3 regions of the Citrobacter sp. RHB25-C09 genome follow, and region 3 is predicted to be linked to each of the others. Evidence: predicted binding sites of a transcription regulator. Region 3 holds the regulator's gene; each other region holds the start of a gene.

Region 1 (3,618 bases), 1.9 Mb from region 3:
GTGGAACGGTTCGCACCAGCAACGGTTGTCCGAACATATTTTCAAGCTGTTTAATGCGTTGTGAAACCGCAGATTGGGTAATGCACAGCTTTTGTGCTGCGCGCTCAAACCCACGTTCACGTATGACCGCATCCAGTGCCTGTAGTGTTCTGTAGTCCGGACGTTTCATTGCTATAACGCACTCCTGAAATTTGCTTGTTCTGCACTATGACATAAATTTGGGTTCGGTAAAGATGAAATCCGCAGCATGCGAGCGGGGCGGGGAGATTTTTCCGTGCAATGGTCTATAATGCGCGTGAATTTTTTTCTCTACAGGCGATACGATCATGACGCAGGATGAACTGAAAAAAGCAGTAGGATGGGCGGCACTTCAGTACGTACAACCCGGCACCATTGTCGGTGTGGGTACAGGTTCAACCGCCGCACACTTTATTGATGCGCTGGGCACCATGAAAGGCCAGATTGAAGGAGCCGTTTCCAGCTCAGATGCTTCCACCGAAAAACTTAAAAGCCTCGGCATTCCTGTGTTTGATCTTAACGACGTTGATAGCCTGGGCGTTTACGTGGACGGAGCCGATGAAATCAACGGCCACATGCAAATGATTAAAGGCGGCGGCGCGGCGTTGACCCGTGAAAAAATTATCGCCTCGGTGGCGAAGAAATTTATCTGTATCGCTGATGCCTCTAAGGAAGTGGCTATTCTCGGCAACTTCCCGCTACCGGTAGAAGTGATCCCAATGGCGCGGAGCGCGGTCGCTCGCCAGTTAGTGAAACTGGGCGGTCGTCCGGAATATCGTCAGGGCGTCGTGACCGACAACGGTAACGTGATCCTCGATGTTCACGGCATGGAAATCCTTGACCCTATCGCTATGGAAAATGCCATTAATGCCATTCCGGGCGTGGTCACTGTCGGTCTGTTTGCTAACCGCGGCGCAGATGTTGCGTTAATCGGCACCGCTGACGGCGTGAAAACGATCGTAAAATGATTGGGCAGGGGCGTTTGTCCCCTGTTAAAAATTTTTCGCAGGGCAAATTTGGTGACATGTGTCACGTTTAGAAACTTGCCCTGCAGATCTGGCCGTTGAATTCCTTATCTCCAGCATTTTCCTCTACAAACTCCCATTGAATGATAATTCCTCAATATGGCGACGCAAACGTTCATATTGCCGCAATAATTTTTTTTGATATGTTGAATGGCGGATGCAGATCCACACACACAACATTGAATGCAAAAAAACAGGGTTGGGAAATGGCAAAGGTATCGCTGGAGAAAGACAAGATTAAATTTCTGCTGGTTGAAGGCGTGCATCAAAAGGCGCTGGATAGCCTTCGTGCAGCAGGTTATACCAACATCGAATTTCACAAAGGGGCACTGGACGCTGAACAGTTGAAAGAGTCTATCCGTGATGCCCACTTCATTGGCCTGCGATCCCGTACTCATCTGACTGAAGAGATCATCAACGCGGCAGAAAAACTGGTCGCGGTGGGTTGTTTCTGTATCGGCACCAATCAGGTCGATCTGACGGCGGCGGCAAAACGCGGTATTCCTGTCTTTAACGCCCCGTTCTCCAATACGCGCTCTGTAGCGGAACTGGTGATTGGCGAACTGCTGCTGTTGCTGCGCGGCATCCCTGAAGCGAACGCCAAAGCGCACCGTGGCGTGTGGAATAAACTGGCGGCGGGCTCGTATGAAGCGCGTGGCAAAAAACTGGGGATTATCGGTTACGGTCATATCGGTACTCAGCTGGGTATTCTGGCGGAATCCCTGGGGATGCACGTATATTTTTACGATATCGAAAACAAATTGCCGCTGGGGAACGCCACTCAGGTTCAGCATCTTTCTGACCTGCTCAACATGAGCGACGTGGTCAGCCTGCACGTTCCTGAAAATGCCTCGACGAAAAACATGATGGGCGCGAAAGAGATTTCCCTGATGAAACCGGGAGCGCTGCTGATCAACGCCGCTCGCGGCACGGTGGTTGATATTCCCGCGCTGTGTGATGCACTGGCGAGTAAACATTTAGCCGGTGCGGCGATTGACGTATTCCCGACCGAACCAGCCACCAACAGCGATCCGTTCACTTCGCCGCTGTGTGAGTTTGATAACGTGATCCTGACGCCGCATATCGGAGGGTCTACCCAAGAAGCGCAGGAAAACATCGGACTGGAAGTGGCAGGCAAACTGGTGAAGTATTCCGACAACGGTTCAACGCTGTCTGCGGTTAACTTCCCGGAAGTTTCACTGCCGCTGCACGGTGGTCGTCGTTTGATGCATATCCACGAAAACCGTCCGGGCGTTCTGACCGCGTTGAACCAGATTTTCGCTGAGCAGAGCGTCAACATTGCCGCACAGTACCTGCAAACGTCGGCACAGATGGGCTATGTGGTTATCGATATTGAAGCGGACGAAGATGTAGCAGAAAAAGCGCTACAGGCGATGAAGGCCATTCCGGGCACCATTCGCGCGCGTCTGCTGTACTAATCTGCATGATTGCCCGGTGGCGCTACGCTTACCGGGCCTACAAATCCTGCGAACCGTAGGCCGGGTAAGGCGTAGTCGCCACCCGGCTTTGTTTCACCACTCCCACACCTTTGACGGCGTGACCACTGCGGGCAGCGGAATATCCCATTCCTCTACCGGCAGCTTCTCAACGCGCTGACAGTCATGGGCATATCCCACCGGTGTCAGGCCGTGCTGCTGCCAGTTCTGCAATGTACGATCGTAAAATCCACCGCCCATGCCTAAACGCTGACCGTATTCATCGAACGCTACCAGCGGAGTGATTAGCACATCCAGTTCTGAAAGCGGCAACACATCGCGCACATCCAGCCTCGGTTCCTGAATTTTCAGGCGGTTGAGTACCAGTTCGCTTCGAGGGTGATAATGCAGAAATAGTAAATTGCCGGGGCTGAAGGGATGCAAAACCGGGAGATACACGCGCTTACCTGCGCGCCAGAGTTGCTCGATCAGCGGTTGCGTATCCAGCTCGCCATCAAACGACAGAAACGCGGCGACCGTATGCGCCATTACCACGGGAGGATAAGCGAGCATGCGTGTTGCGGCATGTTGACCAAATTCGATTTGCTGAGAAGGCATGAGCGCACGACGACGTTGCCGGATCATCTGGCGAATGTCTTGTCGGGATAAAGGGAGTTCAGAAAGTTGAGTCATGGCTGTCGCCAGGTAGAAGGAGAATCTCCGAGATGCCGCCGCAGGCTGTAACCCTTGAACCCTTGGTTCAAGGTGAATGCGTCGTCACAGTTTTAAGGCTTCTCGGACGGACCGAGCATGCTCACCAACCATGGATCGCCACATTCTTGTGGTATGAAATATCGGCTCAGGGGACTGGCCCGCTTGCAAACATCTCAGAGAATTTTTTGTCTTCACGGTCACTCTACCATAGTAAACCGAAAAGTGTTATTCAAAATTTTGGTGCGGTTTTTCGGTTATACGACCCTGATCAAGCAACGCCTGTTCAATGGTCTGTTGGAGCATCCGAATACGTTGTTCCATGCTCGCCGCATACTCGCGGGTCTTCGCTTTTTCCTGAGTTAATTCATAGCTGATGTTCAATGCGGCAATGAATACCAACTGCTCAGTATTTGTGACTCTAGTGC
Region 2 (3,618 bases), 370 kb from region 3:
AGAAAGCGTTGCCGATTATCTGCTGCAGTTTGCCCGCCATTTGATTTACAGCACCAGTATGCCGCCCGCGCAGGCACAGGCGTTACGTGCTGCTGTTACGGTCATCCGCAGTCAGGAAGGGGATGAGCGCAGAGAGAAACTGGCCTCGCTGATCGCGCGCTTTCGCGCAGGGATAGGTGGCGCAAACTTCATGCTTGCCGACTCGCACAGCGCCATCCAACCGTTGATTGTGGGAGATAACGTCCGTGTGCTTCGGTTGGCGGAAACCTTGCGCGACAAGGGATGTTGGGTCACGGCGATTCGTCCTCCTACGGTACCCGTCGGCACGGCTCGTCTGCGTCTGACCCTGACTCAGGCGCATGAGCCAGAAGATATTGATCGCCTGCTGGAGGTGCTGCATGGCGCAGGTGAATAAGCAGGCCGTCGCAGCGGCATTTGGTCGCGCGGCTACGCACTACGAACAGCACGCTACGCTGCAGCGGCTGAGTGCGGACGTGCTGCTGGCACAACTGCCGACGCGAGGATTTGAACAGGTGCTGGATGCCGGCTGCGGACCGGGACGGCTGAGTCGTTACTGGCGCGAGCGGGGAAGTCAAGTGACCGCGCTGGATCTCTCAGTGCAAATGCTGGACGAGGCGCGTCGGCAGAATACGGCGCATCACTATCTTGCCGGTGATATCGAGTCGCTGCCACTCGCAACCGCCACCTTCGATCTGGTCTGGAGCAATCTGGCGGTGCAGTGGTGCGACAATCTGCATGGCGCACTCCACGAACTGTGTCGGGTGGTACGTCCCGGCGGCGTGGTGGCTTTTACCACGCTGGCACAGGGATCGTTGCCGGAGCTTCATCAGGCCTGGCGAGCCGTGGATGACCGGGTTCACGCCAATCGCTTTTTGCCTCATCAAACGCTGCGTGAGGCGATGCGCGGCTGGCGAGGCCATCATCAACTTTTCACCCTGACGCTGGCATTTGATGACGCCCTGAGCGCTATGCGTTCACTAAAAGGGATCGGCGCGACGCATCTGCACGAAGGTCGCGAACAGCGCGTGCTGACCCGCTCACAGCTTCAGCAATTGCAGTTGGCCTGGCCGCAGGCGCAGGGGAAATATCCATTGACCTATCATCTTTTCGCAGGAGTGATTAACTGTGACTGAACGTTATTTTGTCACCGGTACCGACACTGAAGTCGGAAAAACGATCGCCAGTTGTGCGCTGCTTCAGGCGGCGGGAATGCTGGGCTACCGAACGGCGGGCTACAAGCCGGTTGCCTCGGGTAGTGAAATGACGGCACTGGGGTTGCGTAACAGCGATGCGCTCGCGCTCCAGCGTAACAGCAGCCTGGCGCTGGAGTATCAGACGGTAAACCCTTATACCTTCGCAGAACCCACGTCGCCGCATATTATCAGCGCTGACGAGGGCATCAGGATTCAGAGCACTGTGATGTCGGCGGGCTTGCGGGAGCTGGAAACGCAGGCGGATTGGGTACTGGTGGAAGGGGCGGGAGGCTGGTTTACACCGCTTACCGATGACTTCACCTTCGCTGACTGGGTACAGACGGAACAGTTACCGGTGATTCTGGTGGTGGGGGTGAAGCTGGGCTGTATCAATCATGCAATGTTAACGGCGCAGGCGGTGCAGCAGGCAGGGCTTCAGCTTGCGGGTTGGGTGGCCAACGATGTCACTGAGCCGGGAAAACGGCATCAGGAATATATGGCCACGCTAACGAGGGTAATTCCCGCGCCGTTGTTGGGGGAAATTCCCTGGCTTTCGACTGACGCAGAAAACGCCAAAACAGGACATTATCTGGATCTTAATAATTTAAGGAGGAACTAAAAAGATGAAATTGCGAGCAAGATCTCGCCGCGTTTGAGCGTTTCTTAAGCGGTTAAAAATCAAAATATCGACATATTTTTTTTTATAAGCGTTCTGCCGCTTCGTTGGGCAAAATTGCCAGGCGGCAGGCCATCGGGGCTGGAAGCAGTTATCCACTATTCCTGTGGATAACCTTGTGCATTAGGGCTAGAAAACCCTGAGCAAGCGAGAGATTACGCGGCCTGCGGTGGAATTGGTGTTAAAGGCGTCTTTATAAAATAAGTCTTCAAAAACAAACCATTAAATAAAAGCAATGGCTATGTAAGTCCGCTGATTAAAAGTCATAAAACTTTCATAACACGTCTTGACAATGTTGCCGAAGAGATTGGTCTGGGGATAACCGTTGTCGCTGGTGAATTATCTTGCCAGCGGTGAAATTTTGGACTGCAATGGTGTGATTCAGAGAGGCGTAACAGAAATATTCCGCCGTGTTACTGTTTTTTCATCCAGTATATTTTACTGGCAAAATTATCCTCTGAGAGTAAAATTACACTCCTGCCCGCCCATTCCTTCAGGTAGCTGCATATGAGTAAACCGTTCAAACTGAATTCCGCATTTAAACCTTCTGGCGATCAGCCCGAGGCAATTCGCCGTCTGGAAGAAGGACTGGAGGATGGTCTGGCGCATCAAACGCTTCTGGGTGTGACGGGCTCCGGTAAAACGTTCACCATTGCGAACGTGATTGCAGATCTGCAACGCCCGACGATGGTGTTGGCCCCCAACAAAACGCTGGCGGCGCAGCTTTACGGCGAAATGAAGGAGTTTTTTCCGGATAACGCCGTCGAGTATTTTGTCTCTTACTACGACTACTACCAGCCGGAAGCCTACGTTCCCAGTTCGGACACGTTCATAGAAAAAGATGCCTCGGTGAACGAACACATAGAGCAGATGCGTCTGTCAGCGACCAAAGCGCTGCTGGAGCGTCGCGACGTGGTGGTCGTGGCCTCGGTTTCGGCGATCTACGGTCTGGGCGACCCGGATTTATACCTGAAGATGATGTTGCACCTGACGGTGGGCATGATTATTGACCAGCGCGCGATCCTGCGCCGGCTGGCGGAACTGCAATATACCCGTAACGATCAGGCCTTCCAGCGCGGGACCTTCCGCGTGCGTGGCGAGGTGATCGATGTCTTCCCGGCGGAATCTGACGATATTGCCTTACGCATTGAGTTGTTTGACGAGGAGGTTGAGCGCCTGTCGCTATTTGACCCGCTTACCGGGCAGCTTGAGGCGTCGATTTCACGCTACACCATCTACCCTAAGACCCACTATGTCACGCCGCGTGAGCGCATTGTGCAGGCGATGGAAGAGATCAAAGTGGAGTTGGCCGAACGGCGTAAGGTGCTGCTGGCGAATGATAAGCTGCTGGAAGAACAGCGCTTAAGCCAGCGTACCCAGTTTGATCTGGAGATGATGAACGAACTTGGTTACTGCTCAGGTATCGAAAACTATTCGCGCTATCTGTCAGGACGTGGGCCGGGCGAGCCACCGCCGACGCTGTTTGACTATCTGCCCGCCGACGGACTACTGGTTGTGGACGAGTCCCACGTCACGATCCCGCAAATCGGCGGGATGTATCGGGGTGACCGGGCACGTAAAGAGACGCTGGTGGAATACGGCTTCCGTCTGCCGTCGGCGCTGGATAACCGTCCGCTGAAATTTGAAGAATTTGAAGCGCTGGCACCGCAGACGATCTTTGTCTCTGCAACGCCAGGTAACTATGAGCTGGAGAAATCCGGCGGTGAT
Region 3 (3,618 bases):
TTGTCGGTGACTTTATCGGCAAGGATTTTACCGTCTTCGCAGCGTGCCAGTTCCACACGCGGGGCCTGGAGGTTGCCGTCCGGCTGGTTACGGGCGCGGTTCTGGCTCCAGAACGCGCGGTAGGCGATGCCTTTAACTTCAAATTCGACTTCTGCCAGACACTCTGCGGTATCGCGCGTCATTAAATCGTTTTGCGCCTGGGAGACTTTTTGCAGGCGAGGCGTTTCGTGGTAGAGCGCGAGACAGATGGCATCGAGCAGGGTGGTTTTGCCCGCCCCGGTTGGGCCCGTAATGGCAAACAGGCCGTTGCTGGCAAAGGGTTCAGCGGTAAAATCGATTTTCCACTCGCCCTTCAGTGAGTTGAGGTTTTTTAGACGCAGGCTCAAGATTTTCATGCGTGTTCATCCTCGTCATTGAGCGCGTGCAGCGTATGGGTAAACAGCTCGTTAAGTCTGGCGCGCTTTGTCTCATCCAACTCTTCCTGCGCGAGCCGTCGCTCAAACACCTCCTCAACCCGCAGTTCACTGAGCGTTTCGCGCTGCGCATTGCTTAAGATTTTATCCCGCTGTTCGCGACTGCGGCGAACCAGCAGCACCTCCACCGGTAAAGCTTCAGTTAGTGCTTGAATTTTGCGTTGGACATCATGCAGATAGCCGTCAGTGGTGATTTCGATATCCAACCAGACGGGCGGGTTCTGCTCGACCCCGCGCCACTGCTCAAGCTGGGCGGTAATGCTGGCCAGATCGCCTTTCAGTACGGCCAACGGTTGGGTGACCGGGACCTCAAGTGTTTCCACCGCGCTAAGTTTTCCTTCGGTAAAACTCACCAGATGGACACATTTGGCTTTGCCGGTTTCATCAAAGCTCAGTGAGATTGGCGAGCCGCAGTAACGGATGTGTTCCGTCCCGCCGATGGCCTGCGCGCGATGGATATGTCCCAGCGCGATATAGTCCGCCGGTGGGAAATTTTGCGCCGGAAAAGCATCAAGCGTGCCAATATAGATATCACGAACGGCGTCACTTTTGCTGGCACCTACGGTGGTCAGGTGACCTGTAGCTATAATTGGCAATGGCTGGTCGCCGCGCAGCGTACAGGCGGCCTCATGTTGCTGATGGTAATAGTCGGTGATGGCGCTCAGCAGGTGCTGCTGTTTTTCGTGACCACTCAGGCCGGCCTGGCTGGTGATAATGTCCCGCGGTCGTAAGAACGGGATCGGACAGAGCACCGCACCCGGCGTACCGTCGAGACGGGGCAGGATCCAGGGGGCGTGTCCAGCGCTGGCGACCACGGTCGTGTTGAGAAACGCCAAAATATCGCGAGATTCGTTTAGCATGGCGACGGAATCATGGTTTCCGGCCAGTACGACCAGATGACATCCGGTTTTCTTTAAATTGACGACAAAGCGGTTGTAGAGCTCACGGGCGTAGCTTGGCGGCGAGCCAGTATCGAAAATGTCACCCGCCACGATAATCGCATCCACCTGTCGAGTGACGGCGGTATCCAGCAACCAGTCAAGAAAGGCCTGGTGTTCTGCCGCGCGGCTTTTACTGTAAAAATTTTGACCCAGATGCCAGTCAGAGGTGTGTAGGATGCGCATAAGTTGTCCGTGGCGAATAACAGTGCGCAGATTATAACGTGTCGGGAGCGGTAATAAATTGTTTCTGAGATGTCATAAATCAACAACCTAACATTAACGTCGACTATCCTTTTCATAAAACTGTCATAAAACTGACGCATAATGACGGCCATTAAGACAGATGATACGCAACTTATCTAACAGGGCAAATCATGGCGAGACGTATTCTGGTCGTAGAAGATGAAGCTCCAATTCGCGAAATGGTCTGTTTCGTGCTTGAGCAAAACGGCTTTCAGTCAGTTGAAGCAGAAGATTATGACAGTGCGGTGAACCAGCTTAATGAACCCTGGCCGGATTTAATCCTTCTGGACTGGATGCTGCCCGGGGGATCCGGTCTACAGTTTATAAAACATCTTAAGCGTGAAGCGCTGACCCGTGATATTCCGGTGATGATGTTGACCGCCAGAGGGGAAGAGGAAGACCGTGTGCGCGGTCTGGAAACCGGTGCGGACGATTACATTACCAAGCCTTTTTCCCCAAAAGAGCTGGTGGCGCGCATTAAGGCAGTGATGCGCCGTATTTCGCCGATGGCGGTGGAAGAGGTGATTGAGATGCAGGGTCTGAGCCTGGATCCCACGTCCCATCGCGTAATGACGGGCGAAAACCCGTTAGACATGGGACCAACCGAATTCAAACTGCTGCATTTCTTTATGACCCACCCTGAACGTGTCTACAGCCGGGAGCAATTGCTGAACCACGTCTGGGGCACCAACGTGTATGTTGAAGATCGCACGGTTGACGTCCATATTCGCCGTCTGCGCAAGGCGCTGGAGGCCAGCGGGCATGACCGGATGGTCCAGACGGTGCGTGGGACAGGGTATCGTTTTTCGACCCGATTCTGACTGACAATTTAAAAATCAACGCCTTCTGGCGAAGGGGTTTGATGAATGGAGAGTGACGCGTGCTAGAACGGCTGTCATGGAAAAGACTGGTGCTGGAACTGATCCTCTGCTGTATTCCGGCCTTTATTCTGAGTGCGTTTTTTGGTTACCTGCCGTGGTTTTTATTGGCCTCGGTAACGGGACTGCTTATCTGGCATTTCTGGAATTTGTTACGCCTCTCCTGGTGGCTATGGGTCGACAGAAGCATGACGCCGCCGCCGGGAAGAGGAAGTTGGGAGCCTTTGCTGTATGGCCTGCACCAGATGCAGTTGCGTAATAAAAAGCGTCGTCGCGAACTGGGCAGTCTGATCAAACGCTTTCGTAGCGGTGCCGAGTCGCTGCCCGATGCGGTCGTGTTGACCACCGAAGAGGGAGGGATATTCTGGTGCAACGGTCTGGCACAACAGGTGCTGGGGTTACGCTGGCCGGACGATAACGGGCAGAATATCCTCAACCTGCTGCGTTATCCCGAATTCACGCAGTACCTGAAAACGCGGGATTTCAGCCGCCCGCTGAATCTGGTGCTTAATAACGGACGGCATCTGGAAATTCGCGTTATGCCGTATACCGATAAGCAACTGCTCATGGTGGCGCGCGATGTGACCCAGATGCACCAGCTTGAAGGGGCGAGACGCAACTTCTTTGCCAACGTCAGTCACGAACTGCGCACGCCGCTGACCGTGCTGCAGGGTTACCTTGAAATGATGCACGAGCAGCCGCTGGAAGGCGCGACGCGCGAAAAAGCGCTGCTGACGATGCGTGAACAGACGTCACGGATGGAAGGGCTGGTGAAACAGTTGCTCACGCTGTCGAGAATCGAAGCCGCACCTACGCTGTTGCTCAATGAACAGGTGGACGTGCCGACGATGCTGCGCATGGTTGAGCGCGAGGCGCAAACGCTCAGTCAGCACAAACATACCCTGACGTTTGATATCGATAACCATTTGAAAGTGCTCGGTAATGAAGAGCAACTGCGCAGCGCTATCTCAAACCTGGTCTACAACGCGGTAAACCATACGCCGGAAGGAACGCACATCACCGTGCGCTGGTCCTCGGTACCGCAAGGCGCGGAGTTTAGCGTCGAAGACAACGGTCCGGGGA

The links. The regulator PhoB, encoded in region 3, activates phosphate uptake and scavenging genes when phosphate is short. The targets are predictions, from matches to a motif close to CTGTCATAAAACTGNCNNAT.
Region 1: serA (phosphoglycerate dehydrogenase) is a predicted target of PhoB. The motif match lies at 1,008-1,027, and genes of this name have one in related genera.
Region 2: uvrB (excinuclease ABC subunit UvrB) is a predicted target of PhoB. The motif match lies at 2,151-2,170, and genes of this name have one in related genera.

Annotation. Positions count from the first base shown of each region.
Region 1 covers NZ_CP057483.1:3,661,184-3,664,801, reverse strand. The annotation lists gene argP (DNA-binding transcriptional regulator ArgP) at 1-169, opposite strand, end outside; gene rpiA (ribose-5-phosphate isomerase RpiA) at 327-986, shown strand; gene serA (phosphoglycerate dehydrogenase) at 1,250-2,482, shown strand; gene HVY19_RS17275 (5-formyltetrahydrofolate cyclo-ligase) at 2,576-3,172, opposite strand; RNA gene ssrS (6S RNA) at 3,193-3,376, opposite strand; gene zapA (cell division protein ZapA) at 3,419-3,618, opposite strand, start outside.
Region 2 covers NZ_CP057483.1:1,501,943-1,505,560, forward strand. The annotation lists gene bioF (8-amino-7-oxononanoate synthase) at 1-415, shown strand, start outside; gene bioC (malonyl-ACP O-methyltransferase BioC) at 399-1,154, shown strand; gene bioD (dethiobiotin synthase) at 1,147-1,833, shown strand; gene uvrB (excinuclease ABC subunit UvrB) at 2,398-3,618, shown strand, end outside.
Region 3 covers NZ_CP057483.1:1,130,859-1,134,476, forward strand. The annotation lists gene sbcC (exonuclease subunit SbcC) at 1-395, opposite strand, end outside; gene sbcD (exonuclease subunit SbcD) at 392-1,597, opposite strand; gene phoB (phosphate response regulator transcription factor PhoB) at 1,789-2,478, shown strand; gene phoR (phosphate regulon sensor histidine kinase PhoR) at 2,538-3,618, shown strand, end outside.